Regions from separate parts of the Streptomyces sp. NBC_01390 genome, predicted to be linked through region 2. Evidence: riboswitches for the same ligand, from Rfam matches in the RefSeq annotation. Region 2 holds a riboswitch; the other holds the start of a gene.
The links. Region 2 has a riboswitch for glycine ahead of gcvP (aminomethyl-transferring glycine dehydrogenase). Riboswitches for the same ligand answer to the same signal wherever they lie in the genome.
Positions count from the first base shown of each region.

Region 1 (8,551 bases), 6.5 Mb from region 2:
CCCTTCTTGTCGGACACGTTGACGACGCCCTTGGTCGCTGCGTTGGCCCCAGCAGCCTTGGTGCCGCCGTCGTTCGAATTGTCATCGGCTTTACTGCAGCCTGCGAGCACCAGGCTCGCAGATCCGATCGCCGCAACCGCGGCCAGCGCTGACCTTCGCATGATGGTCTGCTTCTCCTCCATTAGTGGAAACTTGCTGAAAACTCCCGACACGGCCGCGTCAGCGGCTGCGCGGGTCGAGTGCGTCCCGGAGACCGTCGCCGAGCAGGTTGAACGCCAGCACGGTCACGAAGATGGCGAGGCCGGGCACGATCATGAACTGCGGGTCGACCTGGTAGTAGGTGACCGCCTGGTTGAGCATGCCGCCCCAGGAGGCCTGCGGGGGCTGGATACCGACGCCGAGGAAGCTCAGCGAGGCCTCGAAGAGGATGTTGGTCGGGATGAGCAGCGTCGAGTAGACGATGATCGGGCCGACCAGGTTCGGCAGCAGCTCCCGGAAGAGGATGTACGGCCCCTTGGCGCCCATTCCCCGGGAGGCGTCGACGAACTCGCGCTCACGCAGGGCCAGCGTCTGGCCGCGGACGATGCGTCCCAGGTAGGGCCAGTTGAAGAAGCCGATGACGAAGATCAGCACGGTGATGTGGAGCGGGAGCCCTTCCAGACCGAACGCGCCGCCCTGCAGCGTGGCGGAGATGGCGATGGCGAACAGCAGAAGGGGGAAGGCGAGGAAGGTGTCCATCAGCCGGCTGATGATCGTGTCGACCCGCCCGCCGTAGTAGCCGGCGACGACACCGAGGATCGTGCCGATCACGTTGGACAGGATCGTGGCGCCGAACGCGACGACCAGGGAGACCCAGGAGCCCTCCAGGATGCGGGTCGCGATGTCGCGCCCGAACTTCGGTTCGACACCGAGCGGGTGGTCCCAGCTCATGCCGCCGAAGCCGCCCGTGGGGAGGGAGGTGTTGGGGTCGATCAGGTCCTGGTTGAAGGCGTTGGGGTCGAGGCCGAACAGCGCCTGGATGGGCCGGGCGAGAAGCGCGGTCAGGATCAGCAGGATGACGATGACGCCACCGGCGACGGCCACCTTGTCCCTCTTGAACCGGGCCCAGGCGATCTGGCCCAGGGAACGGCCCTCGATCTGCCCCTTACCGGCACCCGCGAGCACAACCTCCGGCTGTGCCTCGGCTTCCGCTGCGGTGGTCTCGATCGGTGCGGTCACAGTGACCCGACCCCTCTCGCCGGTGGTGACCGGCCTACGCCTGCCGCTGTCTGCGGCTTGATTCACTTGCCTGCCGGGACGGGCCCCAGATGGTGCGGCCCGGTGACCCGGCTGTTCGTCCTGCTGACGATCCGTGCTGATTAGTCGACTTAGCCATGCTCCGCCCGACCGCAGGATCGATGACCCCATCGTCTGACAGGCGAGTCTTCAGTGATTCGGCGATCACGTGAAAGGTCTGTCGGCGAAAGTATGCGTAAACGTGATGCTGTCCTGTGGATTCCGTTATCCGAACACCGGGTAACGCCCCTCGGACGCGGGGCAGTTGGGACAGAAAGGGCAATCCCATACTATCGCGACCATTCGCCGCGATCTACGCGCGAAGACCGTGGCGCGCGAATTCGGCCGTCCGGGTGATGGTCCGCGCCGTCCGGGTGAAGGTCCGCTCAGTAACGACCCCGCGCCGGTGGATACCCGTACCCCGCCGCCGGAGCCTGCGGGGTCGGAGGCGGGGCGGCGACCGCGTGGGCCTCCCGGTCGTAGAACGGCCGGGCGTTCACGCGCAGCCACATCACGACCGGGTCCTGCTCGTCCGACATCGCGACCGTCGACACCGGCAGCCCGTCGGGAACCGCCCCTATCGACTGCTGCATCATCGCGCGCACCGAGTCCACGGCCGGCGGCGAGGTGTCGTACACGTCCAGTCCGATGGCCAGATACGGCGCACCGAGCGCCGGCTGCACCCAGGCCCGGCGCAGGGAGCGGACCGCCGGGGTGCGGTGGGCGTTCTGCGAGAGGAGGGCGTAGAACTGCGGGATCTCGATGCCGGGCTCGGCCAGTCGCAGGGGCCCGGCGGGCTGGCGCTCCAGGCCCGCGGCGATCCGGCGCAGGTCGAGCCAGGGGATGCCGACGCCGCCGCCCGGGGAGTGCGGGTTGAGCCAGAGGCCGTACTGGTCCGGATAGAGGGTGCGGGCCACGTCGAGGCCGTCGACCACCTCGTACGACCTGTTCCAGCCACTGACCGACAGCTCCTGGGCGGAGGTCACACAGGGCGCGTAGCCGTACCCGTCGACCTGCATGTTTCCGTACTGCGCGTCGGGGGAGCCGGCCTGTCCGTGCCAGAGCAGCATCCAGATCTGGCCGGAGGACGGGGTCGCGAGGGCGCGCAGGAGCGCCTCGTAGGCGTCGTAACGCCCGGGCGTCACCTGGCGCAGCATGTGCTCGACCTGACCGGCCGCGGCCGTGCCCGACGCGCTCACCATTACCGCCCCTTCGTAACCCTGACGAGTTGTGCGTTCTAGCTTAAGCGGCGCCGCTGACAGGCACGCCCCCCGGAACGGCCGCCCAGGAGCTCGGGACTTGCTCTGCTTTGGCGGCTGCGGGCCTATTGTGGCTGGTCGCGCAGTTCCCCGCGCCCCTTTGGGGCCGCTTCAGTGGCCGTGTTGGTAGAAGGGGCGGACCTTTGCCCTCAGCCAGTCCGTCACCGGGTCCTGGGCCGCGTCCAGGAAGACCAGGTTCACCGGCCAGGACGAGGGGGCTCGGCCCAGGGCCCTGCCTACCGCGTCCATCGGGATGGTGCGGGCGACCGGGTCCCAGGGGGAGAGTTCGACGCCGATGAACATGACAGGGGCGGCCGTTTCTATCGTCGCCAGGCAGCGGCGGGCCGTCCGGACCACGCCGGTGCCGGCGAACTCCGCCGCCGCGGCGGCGAGGAAGTCGACCGGGTCCTCCTGCCAGTGGGGCTCGTAGAGACGGACCCGGCCGCCGCCGGCACCGTCGAGGAGGGTGCGGCCGGCTCGGCAGAGCTCGGCCACGGCCTGCGGGGGCAGGGGGACGCCGACCACGCCGTCCGGGTTCACGGCGATGCCGACCTGGGGCTGCAGACCGCGGGCGAACTCGACGGCGGGGGCCACGGTGTACGACACATGGCCGCCGACGACCTGCCGGAACTGTTCCTCCGAGCTGAAGACCGGCACGTACGCCTGGCCCGCGATGTCCATCGTGGGCAGGTCGAGGGGACCGGTGTAGGGGCCACCGCCGGAAGGGAGGGGGACCCAGACGAAGCTGCGGCCGAGGACCTCGACGATGCGGGCGCCCGCGCCGGGGACGCCGAGGGAGGCCGAGAGCACCTCCTCCAGCTCGTTGCCGGGCCATCCGCCGTGCGAATGGGGATGAGCCTGGGGGAAGCCCCCGGGAAAGTCCGGGGGGAAGTCCGCCGGGATGTCCATCTGCCTACCGCCTGCTGTGAACCGCTGTCCTGAGTCCTCAAGGGGAGTCCCTTAATGAGCAAAACCCTAACCGGCCCCGCCGGATAGGGCGGTCAGTCCGCGAAGTCGATCCTGCGCAGGATGTCCGCCGCGTCCCGGTCGATCAGCACCGCCGAGCCGCAGCCGTCCGGCAGGTTCCCCTTCTCCACCGAGCGCAGCAGCCGCGAGGCGGCCTGACGGTGCCGCAGGAACGCGTACCGCGAGACGCCCCGGCCGCGTTCGCGCTGGCCCTCCAGCGCCTCGCCCGGGGTGACGTCGAGGAGGAGGAGATGCAGGGTGCCGCCCCGGCGGCGGGCCTCGCGGGCCAGCCAGCCGCGCACCCAGGCCTGCGTACCGCAGTCGTGCACGACGACTCCGGCGCCGGAGCGCAGGGCGCGGCGCAGTCCGGCGTAGTGGGCGAGGCGGACGAGGGGCCGGTAGACGGCGTAGGGGAGGAAGGAGGGCGTACGGGCGTCCCAGTGGTCGCGGGTGTTCTGCGAGTCGATGCCGGTGGCGCGCACCGCCCGGCGCATCAGTGTGGACTTGCCGCTGCCCGGCAGGCCGGTGACCACGACCAGGTCGCGGGCGCCGAAGGTGAGGCCGTGCGGGCTGTGGCCCGAGCGCTCCCGCAGATCGCGGATCACGGGTTCCGGGCGCGCCGCGCGCGACTCCCGGGTGGGGCCGGCCTGCTGCTTGGGCAGCGCGTCGGTCAGTGCGAGGGCCGGGGTCGCCGCATACGCCGTGGTCCTGTTCACCGTGTTCGTCCTCCCATGGGGTCGGGAAGTACCGTCCCCGTCGAGTGTAAAGAGAAGGTAATACGCGGTGTCTCTCGGTGGGGTCCGATTACTGCAACAGGCCTGCTACAGGGCGGTATGTGAGCCTGTGGCGAGGCCGTGTCCCCTCTGTGAAGGGTCCCCCTGCCGTGCCGGGGGAATGCGTGCGATGATGTGCCCGCCAACTGCATACCGGCCGCTTGAATCCGCGCGGGAGAGTTCCGGGACCCCTTGGGTACCCGGGCGCCGAAGGAGCAAGTCCCTCCCTTGAATCTCTCAGGCCCCGTTACCGCGCGGGCGAGGCACATCTGAAAAGCGGGCCGCGGGTCGTCATGACCGGTGGCTCCACCCAAGGTGCAAGTCAGTGACCTGCCGTTTCACCGGCGGTCATGACGAACCTCTCAGGTTCCGATGACAGATGGGGAGGAACGACCTCGCCGTCATGCCCTGGGAGCACTACCGATGAGCAGCACTTCTCTGCGTCTTACCGCGCTCGATGCCCTGCATCGTTCGCTCGGCGCGACGATGACCGACTTCGCGGGCTGGGACATGCCCCTGCGGTACGGCTCCGAACGCGACGAGCACCTGGCCGTGCGCACGAAGGCCGGCCTCTTCGACCTCTCCCACATGGGCGAGATCACCGTGACCGGGCCGGAAGCCGCGGCCCTTCTCGACCACGCCCTGGTCGGCAACATGGGGTCCATCGCCGTCGGGCGCGCCCGCTACACCATGATCTGCCGGGCCGACGGCGGCATCCTGGACGACCTGATCGTCTACCGGCTCGCGGAAACCGAATACCTGGTCGTGGCCAACGCCGGCAACGCACAGATCGTGCTGGACGCCCTTGTCGAGCGGTCCGACAGCATCGACGCGCTGGTCCGCGACGACCGGGACGCCTACGCGCTGATCGCCGTACAGGGCCCGGAGGCCCCCGGCATCCTCGCCGCCCTCACGGACGCCGATCTCGACGGCCTGAAGTACTACGCGGGCCTGCCCGGCACGGTCGCCGGCGTCCCCGCCCTGATCGCGCGCACCGGCTACACCGGCGAGGACGGCTTCGAGCTGTTCGTCGCGCCGGGTGACGCGGAGAAGGTGTGGCAGGCGCTGACCGACGCGGGCACGCCCGTCGGGCTCGTCCCCTGTGGTCTGTCCTGCCGGGACACGCTGCGCCTGGAGGCGGGCATGCCGCTGTACGGGCACGAGCTGAGCACCTCCCTCACCCCCTTCGACGCCGGGCTCGGCCGGGTGGTCAAGTTCGAGAAGGGGGGCGACTTCGTGGGCCGCGCGGCCCTGCGCGAGGCCGCCGAGCGCGCTTCGTACGAGCCGCCGCGGGTCCTGGTCGGCCTGGTCGCCGAGGGCCGTCGCGTCCCGCGCGCCGGGTACGCGGTCGTCGCCGACGGCCGGGTGATCGGCGAGGTCACCTCGGGCGCCCCCTCCCCCACACTCGGGAAGCCGATCGCGATGGCGTACGTCGACGCCACGCACTCGGCGCCCGGTACCGCGGGCGTGGGCGTGGACATCCGGGGCACCCACGAGCCGTACGAGGTCGTGGCGCTCCCCTTCTACAAGCGCCGGAAGTAACCCCGCCCCCTGGCTGCGCTCCGGCGTCGGCAACAACCCGTGTCCTGCCTGCTGACGGGCAGGCAGTCCTTCCCTGTAGAACCCCATGCAGGACCAGTCCCCCGCGTACAGGAGAATTCAGGCCATGAGCAACCCCCAGCAGCTGCGCTACAGCAAGGAGCACGAGTGGCTGTCGGGCGCCGAGAACGGCGTCTCGACGGTCGGTATCACCGAGCACGCGGCCAACGCGCTCGGCGATGTCGTGTACGTACAGCTTCCCGAGGTCGGTGCCACGGTGACCGCCGGTGAGACCTGCGGTGAGCTGGAGTCGACCAAGTCGGTCAGCGACCTGTACTCGCCGGTCACCGGTGAGGTCACCGAGGTCAACGAGGACGTCTCCAACGACCCGTCGCTGGTGAACTCCGCCCCGTTCGAGGGCGGTTGGCTCTTCAAGGTGCGGGTCTCCGACGAGCCGGCCGACCTGCTCTCCGCGGACGAGTACACCGCGATCTCCGGCAGCTGAGTCCCCAGGCACCAGGACGTAAGGACGTACTGACCCCATGTCGCTTCTGAACACTCCCCTGCACGAGCTCGACCCCGACATCGCCGCCGCCGTCGACGCCGAGCTGAACCGCCAGCAGTCCACCCTGGAGATGATCGCCTCGGAGAACTTCGCTCCGGTCGCCGTCATGGAGGCCCAGGGCTCGGTCCTCACCAACAAGTACGCCGAGGGCTACCCCGGCCGCCGCTACTACGGCGGCTGCGAGCACGTCGACGTCGCCGAGCAGATCGCGATCGACCGGGTCAAGGAGCTGTTCGGCGCCGAGTACGCCAACGTGCAGCCGCACTCGGGCGCCTCCGCCAACCAGGCCGCGCTGTTCGCGCTGGCCCAGCCCGGCGACACCATCCTCGGCCTCGACCTGGCGCACGGCGGCCACCTCACCCACGGGATGCGGCTGAACTTCTCCGGCAAGCAGTTCGACGTGGTCGCCTACCACGTCGACGAGGCCGGGCTGGTCGACATGGCCGAGCTTGAGCAGCTCGCCAAGGAACACCGCCCGAAGGTGATCATCGCGGGCTGGTCGGCGTACCCGAGGCAGCTGGACTTCGCCGAGTTCCGGCGGATCGCGGACGAGGTCGGCGCGTACCTGTGGGTCGACATGGCGCACTTCGCCGGTCTGGTCGCGGCGGGCCTGCACCCGAACCCGGTGCCGTACGCGGACGTCGTCACCTCGACGACCCACAAGACACTGGGCGGCCCGCGCGGCGGCATCATCCTGGCGAAGCAGGAGTTCGCGAAGAAGCTGAACTCGTCCGTCTTCCCGGGCTTCCAGGGCGGCCCCCTGGAGCATGTGATCGCGGCGAAGGCCGTCTCCTTCAAGGTCGCCGCCTCGGACGACTTCAAGGAGCGCCAGCAGCGTACGGTGGACGGTGCGCGCATCCTCGCCGAGCGCCTGGTCCGGGCGGACGTCGGTGAGCACGGCGTGTCCGTCCTGTCCGGCGGTACGGACGTCCACCTGGTCCTCGTCGACCTGCGCGACTCCGAGCTGGACGGCAAGCAGGCGGAGGACCGGCTCCACGAGGTCGGCATCACCGTCAACCGGAACGCGATCCCCAACGACCCGCGTCCCCCGATGGTGACGTCGGGCCTGCGGATCGGCACCCCGGCGCTGGCCACCCGAGGCTTCACGGCCGAGGACTTCGAGGAGGTCGCGGATGTCATCGCCGAGACCCTCAAGCCGTCATTCGACGTCGACGCTCTGAAGGCACGCGTGAAGACGCTGGCCGACAAGCACCCGCTGTACCCCGGCCTGACCAAGTAGTTCCCCGGCGGGGGCACCCGGCGACGTGTGCCCCCGCCCTCTCTGGAGGAGTTCCCGTGGCCATCTCGGTCTTCGACCTGTTCTCGATCGGCATCGGCCCGTCCAGCTCCCACACGGTCGGCCCGATGCGGGCGGCCCGTCTCTTCGCCCGCCGGCTGCGCAACGAGGAGATCCTCGGGTCGGTGGCGTCGGTCCGCGCGGAGCTGTACGGCTCCCTGGGCGCGACCGGCCACGGCCACGGCACTCCCAAGGCGGTGCTGCTCGGCCTGGAGGGCGCCTCCCCACGCACGGTGGACGTCGAGGGCGCCGACGAACGGGTGGAGCGGATCAAGGAGTCGGGCCTGCTCAACCTGCTGGCCGACCACGAGATCGCCTTCTCCTTCGACGACGACCTGATCCTGCACCGCCGCAAGACACTCCCCTACCACGCGAACGGCATGACCCTGTGGGCGTACGACGCCTCGGGCGCCGAACTCCTCTCGAAGACGTACTACTCGGTGGGCGGCGGATTCGTCGTCGACGAGGACGCGGTGGGCGCGGACCGGATCAAGCTCGACGACACGGCCCTCAAGTACCCCTTCCGCACGGGCGACGAGTTGCTGCGCCTGACGAAGGAGACGGGTCTGTCGATCTCCGCGCTGATGCTGGAGAACGAGCGGGCCTGGCGCACCGAGGACGAGATCCGCTCCGGGCTGCTGGACATCTGGCGGGTGATGCAGGCGTGCGTGGCACGCGGTATGTCCCGCGAGGGCATCCTCCCCGGCGGCCTCCGCGTCCGCCGCCGCGCGGCCATGTCGGCGCGTCAACTCCGGGCGGAGGGCGAGCCGTTGGCGCGCGCGATGGAGTGGATCACGCTGTACGCGATGGCGGTGAACGAGGAGAACGCGGCGGGCGGCCGGGTCGTGACGGCCCCGACGAACGGGGCCGCGGGCAT
Region 1 covers NZ_CP109551.1:8,745,578-8,754,128, reverse strand. The annotation lists gene OG241_RS39365 (ABC transporter substrate-binding protein) at 1-182, opposite strand, end outside; gene OG241_RS39360 (ABC transporter permease) at 220-1,218, opposite strand; gene OG241_RS39355 (enhanced serine sensitivity protein SseB C-terminal domain-containing protein) at 1,662-2,474, opposite strand; gene OG241_RS39350 (enhanced serine sensitivity protein SseB) at 2,646-3,443, opposite strand; gene OG241_RS39345 (AAA family ATPase) at 3,536-4,216, opposite strand; glycine riboswitch at 4,436-4,536, shown strand; gene gcvT (glycine cleavage system aminomethyltransferase GcvT) at 4,697-5,815, shown strand; gene gcvH (glycine cleavage system protein GcvH) at 5,940-6,317, shown strand; gene glyA (serine hydroxymethyltransferase) at 6,355-7,617, shown strand; gene OG241_RS39325 (L-serine ammonia-lyase) at 7,674-8,551, shown strand, end outside.
Region 1: linked by a shared signal. The riboswitch ahead of gcvT (glycine cleavage system aminomethyltransferase GcvT) and the one ahead of gcvP (aminomethyl-transferring glycine dehydrogenase) in region 2 are both predicted to bind glycine.

Region 2 (8,551 bases):
CGCGCGACGAGCGGCCCGTGGTGTCCGAGCGGGAGACGAAGTCCGTGTCGGTCGAGGACACGTACGACGTGGACATCCATGACCGGGGCCGGGTGGGGACGGAGGTGCAGCGGCTGGCGGACCGGTGTGTGCGGCGGTTGCGCGGTGCCGGGCTGTCCGGGCGGACCATCGTCCTCAAGGTGCGGCGGTACGACTTCTCCACGCTGACCCGGTCCGAGACGCTCCGGGGGCCCACGGACGACCCCGCGGTGGTGCGGGAGGCGGCGGCCCGGCTCCTTGAGGCGGTGGACACCACCGGGGGCGTCCGGCTGCTCGGGGTCGGGGTGAGCGGCCTCGCCGACTACACGCAGGAGGACCTGTTCGCCCAGGCCGCCGGGGAGCTGGCGGCACTGGAGCCGTTGGAGGAGGCGGAGCGCGAGGTCGTCGAGGAGCGGGAGGCGTCTGCCGAGCGGCACTGGACCACCGGGCACGACGTGCGGCATGACGACTTCGGGCACGGGTGGGTGCAGGGGAGCGGGCTGGGGCGGGTGACCATCCGGTTCGAGACGCCGGACTCCGAGCAGCCGGGGCGGGTGCGTACGTTCCGGACCGAGGACCCCGCGCTGGAGCCGGCGGATCCGCTGCCGCTGGTGGCCGACCCGCCGCGAAGACCCGGTCGTCCGGATGGCGGATCGGGGGATCAGGCGTCGTCCGTGCCCGCCAGCCTGCCGAAGTCGTGGTCGGGGAACGGGGGAGGAGGAGCGACGTCGAGGCCGTAGTGGTGGTAGAGCTGGAGTTCCTGCTCCGGGGAGAGATGGCGGCCCACGCCGAAGTCGGGGGCGTCCTTGATCAGGGCTCGCTCGAAGGGGATGCGCAGGGTGCCGTCGATCAGTTCGCTGGGCTCCAGGGGCACGAAGGCGTCCCTGCTGAACAGCCCTGTTCTTATGGCCGCCCACTCCGGCACTCCCGTCGCGTCGTCGAGGTAGACCTCGTCGATCGTGCCGATCTTGGTGCCGTTGCGGTCGAAGGCCTTGCGGCCGATCAGGTTGCGCGGATCGATATCGGTCTGCACGGCGCCTCCGTATGGTCGCAACTCATCCGTAAACACTACAAAAGAGCACATCCGGTGAGGCGGCCACTCGAAGGAGTGTGCGTGGAGCCCGCTGGTAGGCTGGCCAATGGCTGCTGACCCCGTGCGGGAGAGTCCTCCGGAACGTCGGAGGGCGCCGAAGGAGCAAATCCTCCCCGGAATCTCTCAGGCCCCTGTACCGCACGGACGAGGTCACTCTGGAAAGAAGAGCGGATGTCGAAGACTTCCGCTCTCACCGACGGTGAAAACCGGTACGCCAGTGTGTTGGCGGCCCGGTGAAGCTCTCAGGTTGAGATGACAGAGGGGGAGGCCGTTCGGGCACCCGTGTCGTGGTGCCCCTCGAAGGTCGCGACGACCAGGAGGCCTCCGTAATGACCGCCCACCGCACTCCGCTCGCCGTACTCGAACAGGGAACGCCCTTCGAGCGACGTCATATCGGGCCGGACCACGGGGACCGGGCCAAGATGCTCGCGCAGGTCGGCTACGGCTCGCTCGACGAGCTGACGGCCGCCGCGGTCCCGGATGCGATCAGGAACGCCGACGCGCTCGATCTGCCGGGCGCCCGCACCGAGGCCGAAGTGCTGGCCGAGCTGCGGTCGCTGGCCGACCGGAACCAGGTTCTCGGGTCCATGATCGGGCTCGGGTACTACGGGACCTTCACCCCGCCGGTCATCCTGCGGAACGTGATGGAGAGCCCGGCCTGGTACACCGCGTACACGCCCTACCAGCCCGAGATCTCGCAGGGACGCCTCGAAGCGCTGCTGAACTTCCAGACCATGGTCGCCGACCTCACCGGGCTGCCCACCTCGGGTGCCTCGCTGCTCGACGAGGGCACCGCGGCCGCGGAGGCGATGTCGCTGTCGCGGCGTATGGGCAAGAACAAGAAGGGGCTCTTCCTCGTCGACGCGGACGCCCTGCCGCAGACCATCGCCGTGATCGAGACGCGGGCCGAGCCCACCGGTGTCGAGGTCGTCGTCGCCGACCTGAGCGCGGGCATTCCGGACGACATCGCGGGCCGTGAGATCAACGGTGTGCTCCTTCAGTACCCGGGCGCCTCAGGTGTCGTACGGGACCTGAGGCCGGTCGTCGAGCAGGCGCACGGGCTCGGTGCCGTGGTCACCGTGGCCGCCGATCTGCTGGCTCTGACGCTGCTCACCTCGCCCGGTGAGCTCGGCGCGGACATCGCGGTCGGGACGACCCAGCGGTTCGGCGTGCCGATGGGCTTCGGCGGGCCGCACGCCGGATACATGGCCGTACGCGAGCAGTTTGCGCGCAGTCTGCCGGGGCGGCTCGTGGGTGTCTCCGTGGACGCGGACGGGCACAAGGCGTACCGGCTCGCCCTGCAGACGCGGGAGCAGCACATCCGCCGCGAGAAGGCGACCAGCAACATCTGCACGGCGCAGGTCCTGCTGGCCGTGATGGCCGGCATGTACGCCGTCTACCACGGACCCAAGGGGCTGCGGATCATCGCCCGGCGCACCCACCGGTACGCCACGATCCTCGCCGCGGGGCTGACGGCGGGCGGTGTCGACGTCGTCCACGGCGCCTACTTCGACACCCTCACCGTGCGGGTGCCGGGGAGGGCCGGAGAGGTCGCCGCCGCCGCGCGCGAGCACGGGGTCAATGTGCATCTCGTCGACGCCGACCGGCTCTCCGTCTCCTGCGACGAGACCACCACCCGGGACCAGCTGGGCGCCGTCTGGACCGCGTTCGGGGTCGACGGCGACGTCGAGGCGCTCGACGCCGACGCCGAGGACACGCTGCCGGAGGCGCTGCTGCGCACCGACGAGATCCTGACCCACCCCGTCTTCCACCAGTACCACTCCGAGACCGCGATGCTGCGCTACCTGCGCCGGCTCGCCGACCGGGACTACGCGCTCGACCGCGGCATGATCCCGCTGGGCTCCTGCACCATGAAGCTCAACGCGACCGCCGAGATGGAGCCGGTCACCTGGCCCGAGTTCGGGCAGCTGCATCCCTTCGCGCCCGCCGAGCAGGCACAGGGCTATCTGACGCTCATCCGGGAGCTGGAGGAACGTCTCGCCGAGGTCACCGGCTACGACAAGGTGTCGCTGCAGCCGAACGCCGGTTCGCAGGGCGAGCTGGCCGGGCTGCTCGCCGTACGTGGATACCACCGGGCCAACGGTGACGACCAGCGGACCGTCTGCCTGATTCCGTCGTCCGCGCACGGCACCAACGCCGCCAGCGCCGTCATGGCCGGAATGAAGGTCGTCGTCGTGAAGACCGCCGGCGACGGTGAGATCGACGTCGAGGATCTGCGGGCGAAGATCGAGCAGTACCGGGACGAGCTGTCGGTGCTGATGATCACGTACCCGTCCACGCACGGGGTGTTCGAGGAGCATGTCGCCGACATCTGTGCCCAGGTACACGAGGCCGGCGGCCAGGTGTACGTCGACGGGGCCAACCTCAACGCGCTGGTGGGGCTGGCCAGGCCGGGGCACTTCGGTGGGGACGTCTCGCACCTGAATCTGCACAAGACGTTCTGCATCCCGCACGGGGGCGGCGGTCCGGGCGTCGGCCCGGTGGGAGTGCGCGAGCACCTTGCGCCCTATCTGCCCAACCACCCCCTGCAGCCCGCGGCCGGGCCCGAGACGGGTGTGGGGCCGATCTCGGCGGCGCCCTGGGGCTCGGCGGGCATTCTGCCGATCTCGTGGGCGTACGTGCGGCTGATGGGCGGCGAGGGGCTCAAGCGGGCCACGCAGGTGGCGGTACTGAGTGCCAACTACATCGCCAAGCGGCTCGAGCCGCACTTCCCGGTGCTCTACACCGGGCCCGGCGGGCTGGTCGCGCACGAGTGCATCATCGATCTGCGGCCGATCAGCAAGACGACGGGCGTGAGCGTCGACGACATCGCCAAGCGGCTGATCGACTACGGCTTCCACGCGCCCACGATGTCCTTCCCGGTGGCCGGGACGCTGATGATCGAGCCGACCGAGTCCGAGGACCTGGGCGAGCTGGACCGCTTCTGCGAGGCGATGATCGCCATTCGCGGCGAGATCGAGAAGGTCGGCGCGGGCGAGTGGCCGGCCGACGACAACCCGCTGCGCAACGCGCCGCACACCGCCGCCGCGCTCGGCGGCGAGTGGACGCATGCCTACACGCGCGAGGAGGCGGTCTTCCCGGCCGGGGTCTCGGCGGCCGACAAGTACTGGCCGCCGGTACGCCGGATCGACCAGGCCTTCGGCGACCGGAACCTGGTCTGCTCCTGCCCGCCGCTGGACGCTTACGAGGAGTAGTCGCCCTCGGACATGCGTCAGGGCCGGTTCGCAGCGGATGTCTGCGGGCCGGCCCCTCTTCGTCTGTTCAGCTGTCCGGGCAGTCGCTCCTGACGTCGGGAGGCTGCCCTTCGTCCCTGCGAGCAGGCCGTCAGGCGGCTGTCATCACGCGGTGCGGGGCGATGATCTGGCCGTCGGGCAGGAGCTCACCCGTGTCCTCGAAGAGGAGGACGCCGTTGCACAGCAGGCTCCAGCCCTGCTCCGGGTGGTGCGCCATGAGGCGGGCGGACTCCCGGTCGGTGGAGTGGGCTGTCGGGCACGGTGGCTGGTGCTGGCACATTGGTGGGATCTTTCGCTCTGTCATGGAGTGTGAGATGGCTGTGGTGTCCGTCTTGCGGCTCGAAGCACTGTTCATGGCCGCTCCCCGTTGTGATAAATCGGTTTGAACCCAGTGTTGCCCCACGGGCGTCAATCCGCAGGTATTTGGCAGCACCGCTTCTCAAAGGTTCAAGACGTGTCACCCGGGCGGCCGGTTCAGCCCAACTGGGCTGTCCCTTTGGGTGGTTCCTGGGGGCCGGATAGGGCTAGTCCGGGCGGGGCGTAAGCACTTAGTGGCTCGTACGAACGTAATGCCGCTCGAAAGAGCAACCTGCCCCGCCGTCGGGAATTCGACGGCGGGGCACAGGTGAATACGGAGAGTGTCGTGGTGTGTGCGATCAGGCGGAGGAACTCAGGAGCGGGGCCGGAGTCACCCGATGGGTCAGGACGGGGAGCAGTTCGGCGACCCGGTGCGGACGATGGGCGGCGATACCGGGCGGGGCGGGCGCCAGTGGGACGAGCAGGTCGGTAGCGGCCGGATGGCCCTCGGCTCCGTCGGCGGTGATGTCGCCGTGCAGCCAGAGCGTGAGCATGTACAGCTTGGGAACGGACAGCAGGCGCGCCTGGTAGGGCTGTTTCATCGCCTCGGCCTGACGCAGCGCGAGCTCGGTGGAGGCGATGTAGGGCCCTTCGAAGAAGTGCGAGAAGGCCCAGCCGTCAGGCGTCAGCATGGTCTCGGCGGCGGCCACCGCGCGGTCGCCGCAGCGGATCAGGAAGCGCCACCCGGTCAGCCGGGTGGCGGACGCGCCCGCGGGGGTGATGTGGTCCAGGACGTGCACGGGCAGCGGGAGTTCGGGGGTGGTGGGCCCCTGGGCGGTACGGAGGGACGGGGTGCGTGCCTCGCGGACCGCGGTGGGGGAACCGAGTGCCGTGAGGACGGTGCGCAGTGCGGGTGCGGGAGCCGGGGGGACATGCAGGGGCATGGTGGAACGCCTCTCGTTCGACAGGCAGGGTGGCGCGAGGGCGGGGGCGGACGGCGCTGTCAGCTCTCGAAGTCTGTCGGGGGTGAAGAGGCGGGGCCGGGGGCGCCGACGTGGATGCGGCCTGCCGTACGACACCTGGATGGCAGGACCCGGGACCTGGGCGCCGACTCTCTTCCCTTGTTCGCGGAGTTTATACGACACGTGTTCTGACTATGTTTCGTCTAACTGTTTTCCGCGTGAAGAGCAAGGGCTTGTTCGGTCGGCGTTGCGTGGTGTTTCTACCGATTCCCGGCCGGTCGCACGGCGATGACCTCGGTAGACGGGCCGGAGGTGGTCGGCCAATTACCGTCGGCGTTTTTCACGAGTTCGCAAGTGCGCGAAACTGTCCGGTCGCCCGGCCTGAACCGGCCGCGGCGCCATGCCGGGTGAATGTGCCGCGGGTCATGTTGGCCAGCGTAGCGGGTGACGAGAACCCGCGGGACGTTATCGATCGCGTTTGGTGGGCATCATCCCACGTGACCCGGGACGTCAGCGGCCGATCTTCGGCCTGCCCATTCGAGGAGGAGGGACGCTTCCGATGGGGGAGAAGGTCGTGGCGGGGCCGTTCGACCTGTCCGCTCGCCAGCAGTACCGCACCAAGCTCCGGCAGTGTCTGACGGGGCTGGAGCGACTGCTGGCCGAGAAGCGGTTCGACCGCCCGAAGAATCTCCTGGGCCTGGAGATCGAGTTGAATCTCGTCGGGCCCGACGGGATGCCGAAAATGATGAATGGGCAAGTACTCGAAAGGATCGCGAGCCGAGATTTCCAAACAGAACTCGCCATGTTCAATCTGGAAGTCAACATCGCCCCCCACCGTCTTGCCGGGCGGGTATTCGACCGGCTCGCCGAAGAGCTCCGTACGTCGCTGGCATATGCCCACCGGAAAGCGAACGAGGTCGACGCGGGAATCATGATGATCGGCATTCTGCCGACGCTCGACCGTGACGACCTGGTTTCCTCCAACCTTTCCGACGTCGACCGCTACGCCCTGCTGAACGACCAGATCGTGGCGGCCCGCGGTGAGGACTTCACCCTCGACATCGAGGGCGTGGAACGTCTCTCGTGCACGTCGAGGTCGATCGCTCCCGAGGCCGCCTGTACGTCCGTACAGCTGCATCTCCAGGTCACTCCGGCGCGGTTCGCCGATGTGTGGAACGCGGCGCAGGCGATCGCCGCCGTGCAGGTCGCGATCGGGGCTAACTCGCCGTTCCTGTTCGGCCGTGAGCTGTGGCGCGAGTCGCGGCCCCCGCTGTTCACCCAGTCCACGGACACGCGTCCGCCGGAACTCCAGGCGCAGGGCGTACGGCCGCGCACCTGGTTCGGGGAGCGCTGGATCACGTCGGCGTACGACCTCTTCGAGGAGAACCTGCGTTACTACCCGCCGCTGCTGCCGATCTGTGACGACGAGGACCCGCTGAGCGTCCTCGACGCCGGAGGTGTGCCGAAGCTCGGTGAGCTCGTGCTGCACAACGGCACGGTGTACCGCTGGAACCGGCCCGTCTACGGCATCGCGGACGGGGTTCCCCATCTGCGTGTCGAGAACCGGGTGCTGCCCGCCGGTCCCACCGTCACGGACGTCATCGCCAACGCGGCCTTCTACTACGGGGTCGTCCGGGCACTCGCCGAGGAGTCGCGGCCCGTGTGGAGCCGGCTGCCCTTCGAGGCCGCCGCCGCCAACTTCGACGCCGCCTGCCGGCACGGCATCGACGCGCGGCTCCAGTGGCCCCGGGGCGGCCGGTTCGGCGGCACGGCGGAGGTCGACGCGGTGCGACTCGTACAGGACGAGCTGCTGCCGCTCGCCGAGGCCGGCCTCGACGCGTGGGGGGTCGAACCCGCCGACCGAGACCTGTACCTCGGGGTGATCGAGGAACGGTGCCGGCTACGGACCAACGGAGCGTCCTGGCAGTCGGCCACCTTCCACCGGGCGCTCGACAAGGGGCTGTCGCGGGAGGCAGCGCTGGCCGCGACCACCCGGCGCTACAGCGAGCTGATGCACCTCGGGGAGCCGGTGCACACCTGGCCGGTGGGGCTGCCGGAAGCGGTGCCCCTGGGGTGATCCCCGAGGTCGGGGCAGGGGCTCAGGGGTTACCTGCGGGTGAGATCCGGGGCCCCGGTGCCTTCGCGCGGTGGTCGTTATAGCCGCGGTGGTGGCGATACCGAGGACCGCGCCGATGGTGACCGTGCGCCGCAGGGTGGGCGCGGGGGTCGGTCACGCTCGTCTCAGGTGGATCGGGCAGACTGCGATGGCCCGTGACGGTCGTATCCCTCGCCGGTGCGCGGAACGCGCGGCGCGAAACAGTCGTATGAGGTGAATCGGCCGCATCAGCCGTAAGGCAGGGAGCAGGGGAGGCACGCCGGAAGCGGCCCCGCCCCTGGCGGCCTGTCGCGCACGATCTTCGCAGCGTGTCGCCAGACTGCGGTCGGGTGAGGGCGGGGATGCGGCGGATGACACAACTGGAGGCAGGAGTGCAGGTGGAGGCGGGCGCTGTGGCTGAGGCTTTTCCTGAGGAGCGGCCGTCGCGGCGGACTCTCCGGGACGAGACGCTGTTGGTTCTGGGGCTTTCACTCGGTGCCAGCGGTGTCTCCGCCCTGATCAGCTTTGTCGGGTCGGTCACGAAGCCGGGCGGCCTCAAGGATCAGGCGGCCACCCTCAACGCCTCGGCGGCTCCGGGCCGGCCATGGCTGGACCTCGCCTGGCAGCTCTTCGGCATCACGACGGCGCTGGTGCCGGTCGCCCTGGTTGCGCATTTCCTGCTGCGGGAGGGGAAGGGGCTGCGGACGCTGGGCTTCGACCGCACCAGGCCCTGGCCCGATCTGGGGCGCGGGGCCGCGATCGCGGCGGTGATCGGCAGCACCGGAATCGCCTTCTACCTGGCGGCCCGTGGCCTCGGTTTCAACCTCACGGT
Region 2 covers NZ_CP109551.1:2,243,874-2,252,424, reverse strand. The annotation lists gene OG241_RS10140 (DNA polymerase IV) at 1-758, shown strand, start outside; gene OG241_RS10135 (PRC-barrel domain-containing protein) at 680-1,051, opposite strand; glycine riboswitch at 1,166-1,260, shown strand; gene gcvP (aminomethyl-transferring glycine dehydrogenase) at 1,441-4,326, shown strand; gene OG241_RS10125 (DUF5999 family protein) at 4,457-4,645, opposite strand; gene OG241_RS10120 (hypothetical protein) at 5,022-5,606, opposite strand; gene OG241_RS10115 (glutamate-cysteine ligase family protein) at 6,184-7,701, shown strand; gene OG241_RS10110 (CPBP family intramembrane glutamic endopeptidase) at 8,112-8,551, shown strand, end outside.